One region of the Janthinobacterium sp. CG_23.4 genome, then DNA from elsewhere that is predicted to be linked to it. Evidence: predicted binding sites of a transcription regulator. Region 1 holds the regulator's gene; the other holds the start of a gene.

Region 1 (4,931 bases):
AGCAAAACATTCCCCTGTTCTCGACCCCGCTGCCGGCCGCGCAAGTGATCGACTTCCTGCGCGTCTACCTGTCGAAAAAGCTGGCGCAGCGCATCATCATGCATGGCGTGTTCATGGACGTGCTGGGCGTGGGCGTGCTGATCACGGGCGACTCGGGCCTGGGCAAGAGCGAGCTGGGCCTGGAACTGATTTCGCGCAGCCACGGTCTGGTGGCCGATGACGCCGTGGAATTTTCGCGCATCGCGCCGAACATGATCGAAGGTCGCTGCCCACCGCTGCTGCAAAACCTGCTGGAAGTACGCGGCCTGGGCTTGCTCGATATCAAGGCCATCTTTGGCGAAACAGCCGTGCGCCGCAAGATGCGCTTGAAACTGATCGTACATCTGGTGCGCCGCAACGCGCTAGAAGAAGAAGTCGAGCGCCTGCCTTTCCTGTTCCCCACGGAAGACGTGCTCGGCTTGCCCGTGCGCAAGGTTGTCATCCCCGTCGCCGCCGGCCGCAACATCGCCGTGCTACTGGAAGCGGCCGTGCGCAATACCATCTTGCAACTGCGCGGCATCGATACCTTGCAAGAGTTCATGGAGCGGCAGAGATTGGCAATGAGTGGCGATTAACAAGGTCGGATTAGCGGGGCAAAGCCCCGCGTAATCCGACGACATTGTTGACGCCCAAGGTGGTGTCGGCTTACGCGCTTTGCGCTAAGCCGACCTACGAAATACACATATGACATTGCAATAATTTGTAAAGAGAGTTGCCTCGGGGGCGCCATGCCGATCTTTATTGTATGATCGGGTTATGCATATCGTCCTCATCACCGGAATATCCGGCTCCGGTAAATCCGTCGCACTCAATGTGCTGGAAGATACCGGCTACTACTGTGTCGACAACCTGCCACCGGCATTGCTGCCCAGCCTGGTGCAAACGCTGCTCGACGAAGGCGCATCACAACTGGCCGTCGCCGTCGATGCGCGCAGCGCAGAGTCGCTGACCAGCCTGCCGCACAATGTCACCCTGCTGCGCGACCAGGGGCACGACGTCAAGGTCATGTTCCTCACGGCTACCACGCATTCGCTGGTAGCGCGCTTCTCGGAAACGCGGCGCAGCCATCCGCTGTCGCACGAATTGCGTCCGAATCAGAATCCAGCCAGCCGCCGCACCCTGATCGAATGCATCTCTGAAGAGCGCGAACGCCTGTCTGCCATCGAACAGCTGGGCCATGTAATCGATACCTCAGAGCTGAGCGCCAACAAGTTACGCGCCTGGGTCAAGGATATCGTCGCCTCGGAACGCGCACCGCTGACCCTGTTCTTCGAATCCTTCGCCTTCAAGCTGGGCGTGCCGCTGGACGCCGATTTCGTCTTCGACGTGCGGGCCTTGCCCAATCCTTATTACGACCTGACGCTGCGCCCGCTCGACGGACGCGATGCGCCCGTGATCGCCTTCCTCGACGCACAGCCCAGCGCGCTGGAACTGCTGGCCGACATCCGCGCCTTCATCGAAAAATGGTTGCCATCCTTTAAGTCCGACAACCGCAGCTACCTGACCGTGGCACTCGGCTGTACAGGTGGCCAGCATCGCTCGGTGTACATGGCGGAACGGCTGGCACAGTATTTCAGCCCGAACGAGCGCGTCGTCTTGCGACATCGCGAACGTGGGTAAGACGCGCATAAAATCTGTTGCGCATCGGCGCAGGTAGCGGGCAACGTTCACTGCCTGGGCGGCGCAGTGCCAGGCGAAGTTGCGCTACTCCAACACCTTTTCCTGCCGCTCGCCATGCTGTGATCCGGTATTCTTAATGCAGATGCGAGCCAGCAGGCCCGCCAGGCAGGAAAGAAGTCAAAGTGCACACATTCTAGCGTCTTCGGACGGAACTTTGCGTTCCCATGATGGTAGCCCGACAAGGGCGACAGGCGCAAAAAAGGGCGCAATGTGCGCCCTTAGTTGATCACAACCGTTTGGAAGTCGCGGGCCGCTTAAGCGGCGGCGATTTCTTCGTCCGAGTTGTCTGGCAGATGCTTGATCGCCTCTTTACCGTGCCCTTGCACTTTGGTTTTGTACTTCATCACTTGCCTGTCCAGCTTGTCGATCAGCATATCGATTGCGGCATACAGGTCTTGCGCCAGGCTTTCCACATAGACGGTTTTGCCACTCATACGCAGGTTGACTTCGGCCTTTTGACGTTTTTCTTTCTCTTTGAGGTTATCCACGGTCAGTATCACGGCAATATCGATAACTTGATCGAAATGCCGTTTCACGCGCTCCAGCTTCGTTTGTACGTATTCACGGATGGCTGGTGTCACTTCGAGATGATGTCCGCTGATGGTGAGATTCATACACACTCCTAAAGATGATCGGGTTCGTGCGGTCCATCCTATCCGGCCCGCAGAGGAACCGAAAAAAACTTACAAACACTTACGCAGACTCACTGGCGGAATTTTCAACGCTTCCCGGTATTTGGCAACAGTACGTCGCGCAATCACCATGCCTTGCTCGCCCAGCATGTCCGCAATCTTACTGTCGGATAAAGGATTTTTAGGGTCTTCTGCTCCTGTCAGTTGCACGATCAATGCCCGTATCGCCGTCGATGATGCTTCGCCCCCCGCTTCGGTGGCGACGTGGCTACCAAAGAAATATTTCAACTCAAACATGCCATGCGGGGTCAGCATGTACTTTTGGGTTGTTACCCGCGAGATAGTACTCTCGTGTAATCCCAGTGTATCAGCTATTTCACGGAGTACAAGGGGACGCATGGCAACGGCCCCATGCGAAAAAAAGTTCTTTTGTCTTTCTACTATCGCCTGCGCCACGCGCAAGATCGTGTCGAAACGCTGGCGCATATTCTTGATCAGCCACTTGGCTTCCTGCAACTGTGCGCCCATGGCGCCCTCGCCCTTGCCCTGCTTGAGCAAGTTGGCGTACATGGCGTTCACGCGCAGGCGCGGCATGACGTCGTTGTTCAGGGTGACTTGCCAACCATTGCGCGCGCGCTTGACGACGACGTCGGGCACCACGTAATCGGACACGTCAGAGGCGAACACGGCGCCCGGATGCGGATTGCACTGGCGAATCACCGTCTGCGCTTCGCGCAAGTCTTCATCATCGCAATTGAGGGCTTTTTTCAACTTGTTGAAATCGCGCTGGGCAAACCAGGCCAGGTGCTTTTCCACGATCACCAGGGCCATGCGCCGCGTCACCATGGCGATGTGCGGCAAGCGCTTGATTTGCAGTGCCAGGCACTCCGACGCATTACGCGCACCCACGCCGGGCGGATCGAAACTTTGCAACAGCGACAAGGCCGTGCGCATCTCGTCGGCGTCGATTTCCAGCTCTTCCGGCAGGCGCGCCAGGATGTCGTCGAGCGATTCTTCCAGGTAGCCATTGTCATCGAGTGCATCGATGATCAGCTCAACGAGCGCGCGGTCGCGCAATTCGAGCACCGTCACGCGCATCTGCTCCATCAAGTGCTCGCGCAGGGTACAGTGATGGGCTTCGAGCTGCGGGCGGGAATCTTCGTCGTCGGGTGCCTTGCCCCGGTTCGCCTCGCTCCAGTCGCTGTCACCGGCGTCTCCAGCGGCAGGGCTGTCGCTGGCCTCGCCGTCAAAGGTTTCCGCTTCGACCGGCGCGGTGGGTGCCTCCTGGCTTGGAGGCTGCGGCGGCGCTTCGGCCGGCGCGGCCGTGGAACTCAAGGCGCCGTCGGACAGCAGGCGCAGCGAACGGTCGAGCGGATCGTCGAGGCGCTCGAGCAAAGGATTGTCCGTCAGCAGTTGCTCGAGCTCCTGGTGTAATTCCAGCGTAGACAATTGCAACAGGCGTATCGATTGCTGCAACTGCGGCGTCAGTGCCAAGTGCTGCGAAGTGCGCAGCTGCAATGATTGTTTCATTGGCTCACATGCGGAAGTGTTCGCCCAGATAGACCCGGCGTACCGACTCGTTCGCGATGATGTCGTCGGGGCGTCCCGACGCCAGTACCGAGCCCTGGTTGATGATGTAGGCACGGTCGCAGATACCCAGCGTCTCGCGCACATTATGATCGGTGATCAGGACGCCGATATTACGCTCCTTCAAGAAGCGCACGATACGCTGGATTTCGATCACGGCGATGGGGTCGACACCGGCGAACGGCTCGTCGAGCAGCACGAAACGCGGATCGGTAGCGAGCGCGCGGGCGATTTCCACGCGGCGCCGCTCACCGCCCGAGAGCGACAACGCCGGGTTCTCACGCAACTTTTCAATCTGCAAGTCCGCCAGCAATTTATCGAGGCGTTCCTCGATCTCGGCCTTCTTCAGGGGGCGGCCTTCGACGGTCTGGATTTCCAGCACGGCACGGATATTGTCTTCCACCGTCAGCTTGCGAAATACGGACGCTTCCTGCGGCAGATACGACAGGCCCATCTGCGCGCGGCGGTGTATCGGCAGGCGGGAAATGTCCACGCCGCTGATATCGATGCTGCCGCCATCCGATGGCACCAGGCCGACGATCATGTAGAACGAGGTGGTCTTGCCGGCACCGTTCGGCCCCAATAGCCCGACCACTTCGCCGCATTCGACTTGCAGCGAGACGTCGTGCACGACTTGCCGCTTGCCATAGGATTTTTGCAGCCCGCGAACGATCAGGGTACTGCCGCAACGTGTATTGTCCATTATTTCTTTCCTGGCGCAGGCGTCGCTGGCGCTTTCTCCGCCGCCGCTGCCTTGGTCTTTGGCTGGATCACCATGCGCACGCTGCCGCCATCCGGGGTGCTGGTGCCGCTGTTGGAATTTTCCATCGCAAATTCTTCCTTGCGGCTGTCATACGAGATGAAGGCGCCATTGGCCACATCGGTCGGCTTCTTGCCTTCCAGGCGCGTCACCTTGGCATTGGAAAACAGTTTCACTACTTCCGTCTTGTTGTCGTATTCCACGCGCTCAGCTTCGCCTTCGACCCACAGGTC
Region 2 (4,931 bases), 2.8 Mb from region 1:
AGATCACTCTGGAGGCCGTTTTTTTTTGCGCGGCGCATTTATTTCTTCGACACCTTCTGGCGCGACAGCTTGCGCAGCTTGGCCTGTTCGAAGCGCACCTGCTGCTCCGGCGTCTCCAGCACCAGCGGCGGCACGGCCACCGGCTTGCGGTCGGCGTCCACCGCCACCATGGTGAAATAGCAGCTATTGGCATGGCGCACCAGACGCTGCTGGATGTTTTCCGTCACCACGCGGATGCCCACTTCCATCGAGGTCGTGCCTGTGTAATTGATGGCGGCGAGGAACGTCACCAGCTCACCGACGTGAATCGGCTGCAAGAACATCACTTGGTCCACGGACAGGGTCACCACATAGCTGCCCGAATAGCGGCTGGCGCAGGCGTAGGCGACACTGTCGAGGTATTTCAGGATGGTGCCGCCGTGCACGTTACCGGAAAAGTTGGCCATATCGGGCGTCATCAAGACCGTCATCGTCAGTTCGTGGGCCGACCAGTTCATCGCGCTGTCCAAAAGTGTTCTCCAAAGGGGATATAAAAGTGTGGGGATGTAAAAACCGGCCTCAGGGGCCGGCTGCTCGGTGCAAAGTCTAGCCCGGCAGGCAAGCTCCTCTGCTGACAGTGCCTCAGGTGTGCGGACAAGGGGCGCACAAGACGCGTGGCAAGCCACGCGGCGACGGACAAGGCAGTCCCCCGCGTCTGAGCGGCGCCGGCAGACGATGTCTTCATCTACCGGGAGAGGCGCTTACAGGCCCAGGGTGTCGATGTCGACCAGCGAGTCGCGGCCCTTGTCAGAAATGTCGTGGCCCTCGCCTTCCGCGCGCGCCACGATGTGGGCTTTCTTACCCAGGAAATAGGCCACCTCCGAGTCCAGCTTGGTCAGCGGATCGGCGGCGACGGCGCGCAAACCCATGATGCAGCGGCGCAGGAACAGCAGTTGTTGTGCTTTATCGGTGATGGACAGACGGCCATCGCGTGCATAGCTGAGCAGCTTCAGGCCGGACAGGCGCTTGGCATTGCGGGCAACGCAAGCACTGGGGCGCTCGGTCTTGATGCCGCGTGCAACTTGCTCCAGCGCGTCATATTCATCGGTTGTTAATTTCTCGTTCTTCATTACTTTTCCATAAAAGGCCAGGTGTTCGGCCCTCATGGTACGCGCCCAGCAGCGCATCGGCAACAGGCAACGTAATTCAGTCGCCGCCAACACCACCGACGGCATGCTGAAATGCGCGCAGATTGCGCCTATTTGTAGCTACGCAGCAGCAGCCACGCCAGGCCGCAACCGGCCACGGCGCCTGCCAGGGCCAGCGCTACGAGGTTTTTGCCAGCCATCACAGGGCGTCGGCCCAGATAAATTTTGTTATGCAAGGAATTGCCCACGGTGGTCTCCTGTACAAGAATTTTTATGATGTCTTATTATAAGAACAGAATCGTGACGACCACATGACACACAGCAGTTAGCGCTTGATTTGTATCCACCAGGCAACACTTATTGGCGTTTCTGTTGTTTAAATGGCGCGGCGATACTGCCGCCTGCGCAAACCATTTCCGAACAAAAATAGACAGCGCGCGGCTGTGGCCCGGCAGCGTAGCGAGGCGCACGTGCTCGAATGCTTGCTCTTAAGCCATCTTGACGGGTGGTGGCGGTGGCGTCGGTTCCTCGACCGGCACGGGATCAGCGTACGGCGGCTTTTCCAGCGGCGGCATCAGCGGATCGCCTTCGGGCGGCGGACCGGTATCCGGTTCAGGCGTGCTGTGGGCGCGCAACGGGGCATGACGCGATTGTAGTTGCATGGTGACCTCCTTTGCCACACTGTAAGCGATGATGAAAAACACTGGCGCCCGCGAGGCGCGCGCTCCGTGCTGCCGGCGCCGCACCTGGCATGACTAGCTCAGCTGGGATAGGCATGCAATTGTGAGGGCCAAATCGAATGTCGATTTTTTTTACATACGCGCGAAAAACGACCTATCTATTTTTATAAACTATTGAATTTAAATACAAATATTACATGGTACGAATTCTGCCTCAAGGGCGTATGAGGTTATCTGCGGCAGCCGCCACAGTGACCTGCTCCGATTCACCCTCACGCTGAAGGAAATACCATGAAACCGCTGTCCTCAGTCCTGCGTCTCGCTCTATCTGCTGCTGCCATCGCTGCTGCGCTGATCAGTTCTCCCACACTCGCTGGTCCTTTATTTACCGCCGATGAAGGCTCCGTTCCCGGTACCGCTCCCAATCTGGTGGTGGCCGACCGCATCAGCTTTGAATATCACTCGCGCGTCGAACAAACCATCGTTGGCGGTTTGGGTGGTGGCAACGATCCCTTCACCCAAACTGGCTTCCTGACCAAGGCCGCTTTCGGCAGCCCCAATGGCGGTAGCGTTCCATCGCAACTGAACGCCCTCAATGGCTATGGCATCTATGGCCTGTTTACCATCACCGGTCAGTCGAATGGTTTGGGGTCCGGTATCCTCGCCAACTTTCAAACCCTGAGCATGACGCTGTACATCGACCCCAACCAGAACACGTCATTGTCGGTCAGCAACGTAGCCGGTTCGCCGGTAACTGTGGGTGGCGTCTCCGCAGATGACTATGCGATCGTCACCTACACGCTTGATGTGGGCGAAGCACACGTTTTCAACGGTCTGGCGCAAGGCGACTTCAAGGCCTTGATGAACGCCACGCTGACGCCGCAAGGACAGTTATTCTTTGTTAATCCCAACCCGTTTTTCCCTTTCGAGTCTCTCAGCGGAAATACGAACAGCTTCGTCGGTGGCAGCTTGACGAATAGTTTCATCGCGATGTCCGACGGCGGCGGCCTGGAATTATTTCAAGCAGCTGTACCTGAACCAGGCACCATCGCCCTGCTCGGCATCGGCCTGTTTGGCCTGGGCATGACTGCGCGCCGCCAGCAAGGCGGGCAGCGCCAGGCTTGACATGCGCTGATCGAATTGACAAGCCGTTCATGTCTGAGCGGCTTTTTCCACTACGGCAGCCGGCAAACTCCTGCCGCTCACGCAGGCATCCTCGCATCGACCGGCGCCACCAGCAAATCTTGCAGCGGCCGGCGCAGCGAGCGCGCCTGAGCCTCAGGGCCGGCGCCGATGCGGCCAAAGAACACGGCCCGCTCGAGCACCGCCGCACCGAGTACGCCCTGGCATTGCAGCGCCAACTCCTGCGCCAGCTCCTGCATGCCTTCGGTGCGCGAAAAGGCTTGCCGTTCACGCACATAACGGGCAAAAATCAACGGCGTCAGTTCCGGCTGCAACTGCACTCCCAGCTGCGTGGCCGTCAGCCAGAAACGCTGCATGGCACGGCCCGCCGCCACGTAATCGTCGATGTGGCGCGCCGGCGCATCGGCCAGCAGCACGAAATGTGCGGCGCAATACAGCCCCGGCAGCAAGTCCATCTGCAGCCGCGGGGCAATGGTGCCTCCCAGCCAGGTGTTGAAAAAATCCACGCGGCGCCAGCTATGCATGACCCAGCGCATCAGGCGCCCTGTGATCGGATCGATACCCAGCGCCTGCTCCGGGATGCGCTCGCTACTGAAACGCGCGCCCCATTCGATCACGTCACGGTGCACCTTGTGCGCTTCGGGCATGGTCAGACGCAGCTTCGCATTATCGAACAGCAGGCGCGCGCAGGAAAGGCGCGCGCGCCAGCCTTCGAACCATTGCACGCCGTAGCCGGGCGGCAAACTGGCGGCCAGCGCCGCCTTTTCGCTGGCGCGCAGGCGGCGCGTGCTGAGCCGTCGTCGCTGCACGCTGCGCTGTGGCAGGAACGCCGCCAAGGGGTCGGGCAGCATGCCTGGACTGTCGGCAAAGCGCACGTCAAACTTGGGCAAGGTTTCGGGCAAGCCGCCGCGCCGGTGCGCCTCCATGCACAAGCCATGGCTGCTGGCCGCCAAGGCCAGGCTTTCGAGCAAGGCGCCCACCGATAGCTGGCTGGGATGGCCGTCAAGGTCATACACGCAATGGCTGCGCGTATCGAAGCCATGCACGACGACATGGCGCGGCGCGACGACTTCAAAGCGCCACGGTTGCGTATTATCGCCGCTGGGCGCCCAGCGCGCCTGGTCGAGGATGTTTTCCAGCACGGGATCGAGCAGCAGTGCTTGCGTCATTTATGCCCCCTGCGCGGCGCGACGCCGCTTGATGATGGCCATGCTCAGGCGTTGCAGCGGATGACGGTTGCCCCCGGGACGCCATGTGTGCACGAGCTTGTTGCGGTAGGCGTCGAAATGCATGCCATGCGGCGCCGCCATTACCTTGCCGCGCTTCAAGAGTATTTTTAGTGCCTCGGTGGCGGCAGCGCCCGCACACAGCTGGCACCCCATGATGGTCGATGGCCCGCGCCGCTGCTTGAGGTTGATGGCCGACGGGTCGACCAGGTAGCGGCCGTGCAAGCCCGCTGGCGCCAGCCCGACAAGAAAACGCAGGGCTTTTTCTTCTTCAGGCAAGTCGCCCCAGCCGAAATACGCGTCGAACGTCATGCCGCCCGGCATGAAGTTGAGCACGGCCGTCCCCATGCCCAGCGGCGCGGCCGTGATGGCAGGGATGCCGAGGCGCGCACAGCAGGCGAAGGTGGCTTGGCGCGCGCCAAAGGCGAAGAAATCCAGGCCGTCCACATACAGGTCGACACCGGCAAAAAACGCTGCCAGATTGCTGTCATGTATCCCGTCTGGAAACTGTTCAATCTCCAATTCAGGATTGATGTCCGTCGCCATCTGCGCCAGCACGGCGACCTTCGGCTGGCCCAGGGTGGACATCATGGCGCCGGCTTGGCGATTGAAGTTGGCGATATCGAAAGTGTCGAAATCGGCGATGTGAAAAGCACCGATACCCAGCCGCACCAGGGTCAGCAAATGCACGCCCCCTACGCCACCCATGCCGGCAATGGCCACGCGCTTGCCACGCAAGCTATCCTGCTCGGCCG

What was found. The regulator sigma-54, encoded in region 1, starts transcription at its own class of promoters, with help from an activator protein. The targets are predictions, from matches to a motif close to TGGCANGNAANCTGCTTT.
Region 2: pepA (flocculation-associated PEP-CTERM protein PepA) is a predicted target of sigma-54. The motif match lies at 2,006-2,023, and genes of this name have one in related genera.

The regions. Positions count from the first base shown of each region.
Region 1 is NZ_JARXUX010000001.1:292,564-297,494, reverse strand. Features, by position in the region: gene hprK (HPr(Ser) kinase/phosphatase) at 1-614, shown strand, start outside; gene rapZ (RNase adapter RapZ) at 796-1,659, shown strand; gene raiA (ribosome-associated translation inhibitor RaiA) at 1,974-2,333, opposite strand; gene H4V96_RS01325 (RNA polymerase factor sigma-54) at 2,403-3,881, opposite strand; gene lptB (LPS export ABC transporter ATP-binding protein) at 3,886-4,641, opposite strand; gene lptA (lipopolysaccharide transport periplasmic protein LptA) at 4,641-4,931, opposite strand, start outside.
Region 2 is NZ_JARXUX010000001.1:3,139,695-3,144,625, forward strand. Features, by position in the region: gene H4V96_RS14030 (acyl-CoA thioesterase) at 39-497, opposite strand; gene H4V96_RS14035 (hypothetical protein) at 741-1,109, opposite strand; gene H4V96_RS14040 (hypothetical protein) at 1,238-1,375, opposite strand; gene H4V96_RS14045 (hypothetical protein) at 1,616-1,789, opposite strand; gene pepA (flocculation-associated PEP-CTERM protein PepA) at 2,099-2,932, shown strand; gene H4V96_RS14055 (nitroreductase family protein) at 3,010-4,119, opposite strand; gene H4V96_RS14060 (ThiF family adenylyltransferase) at 4,120-4,931, opposite strand, start outside.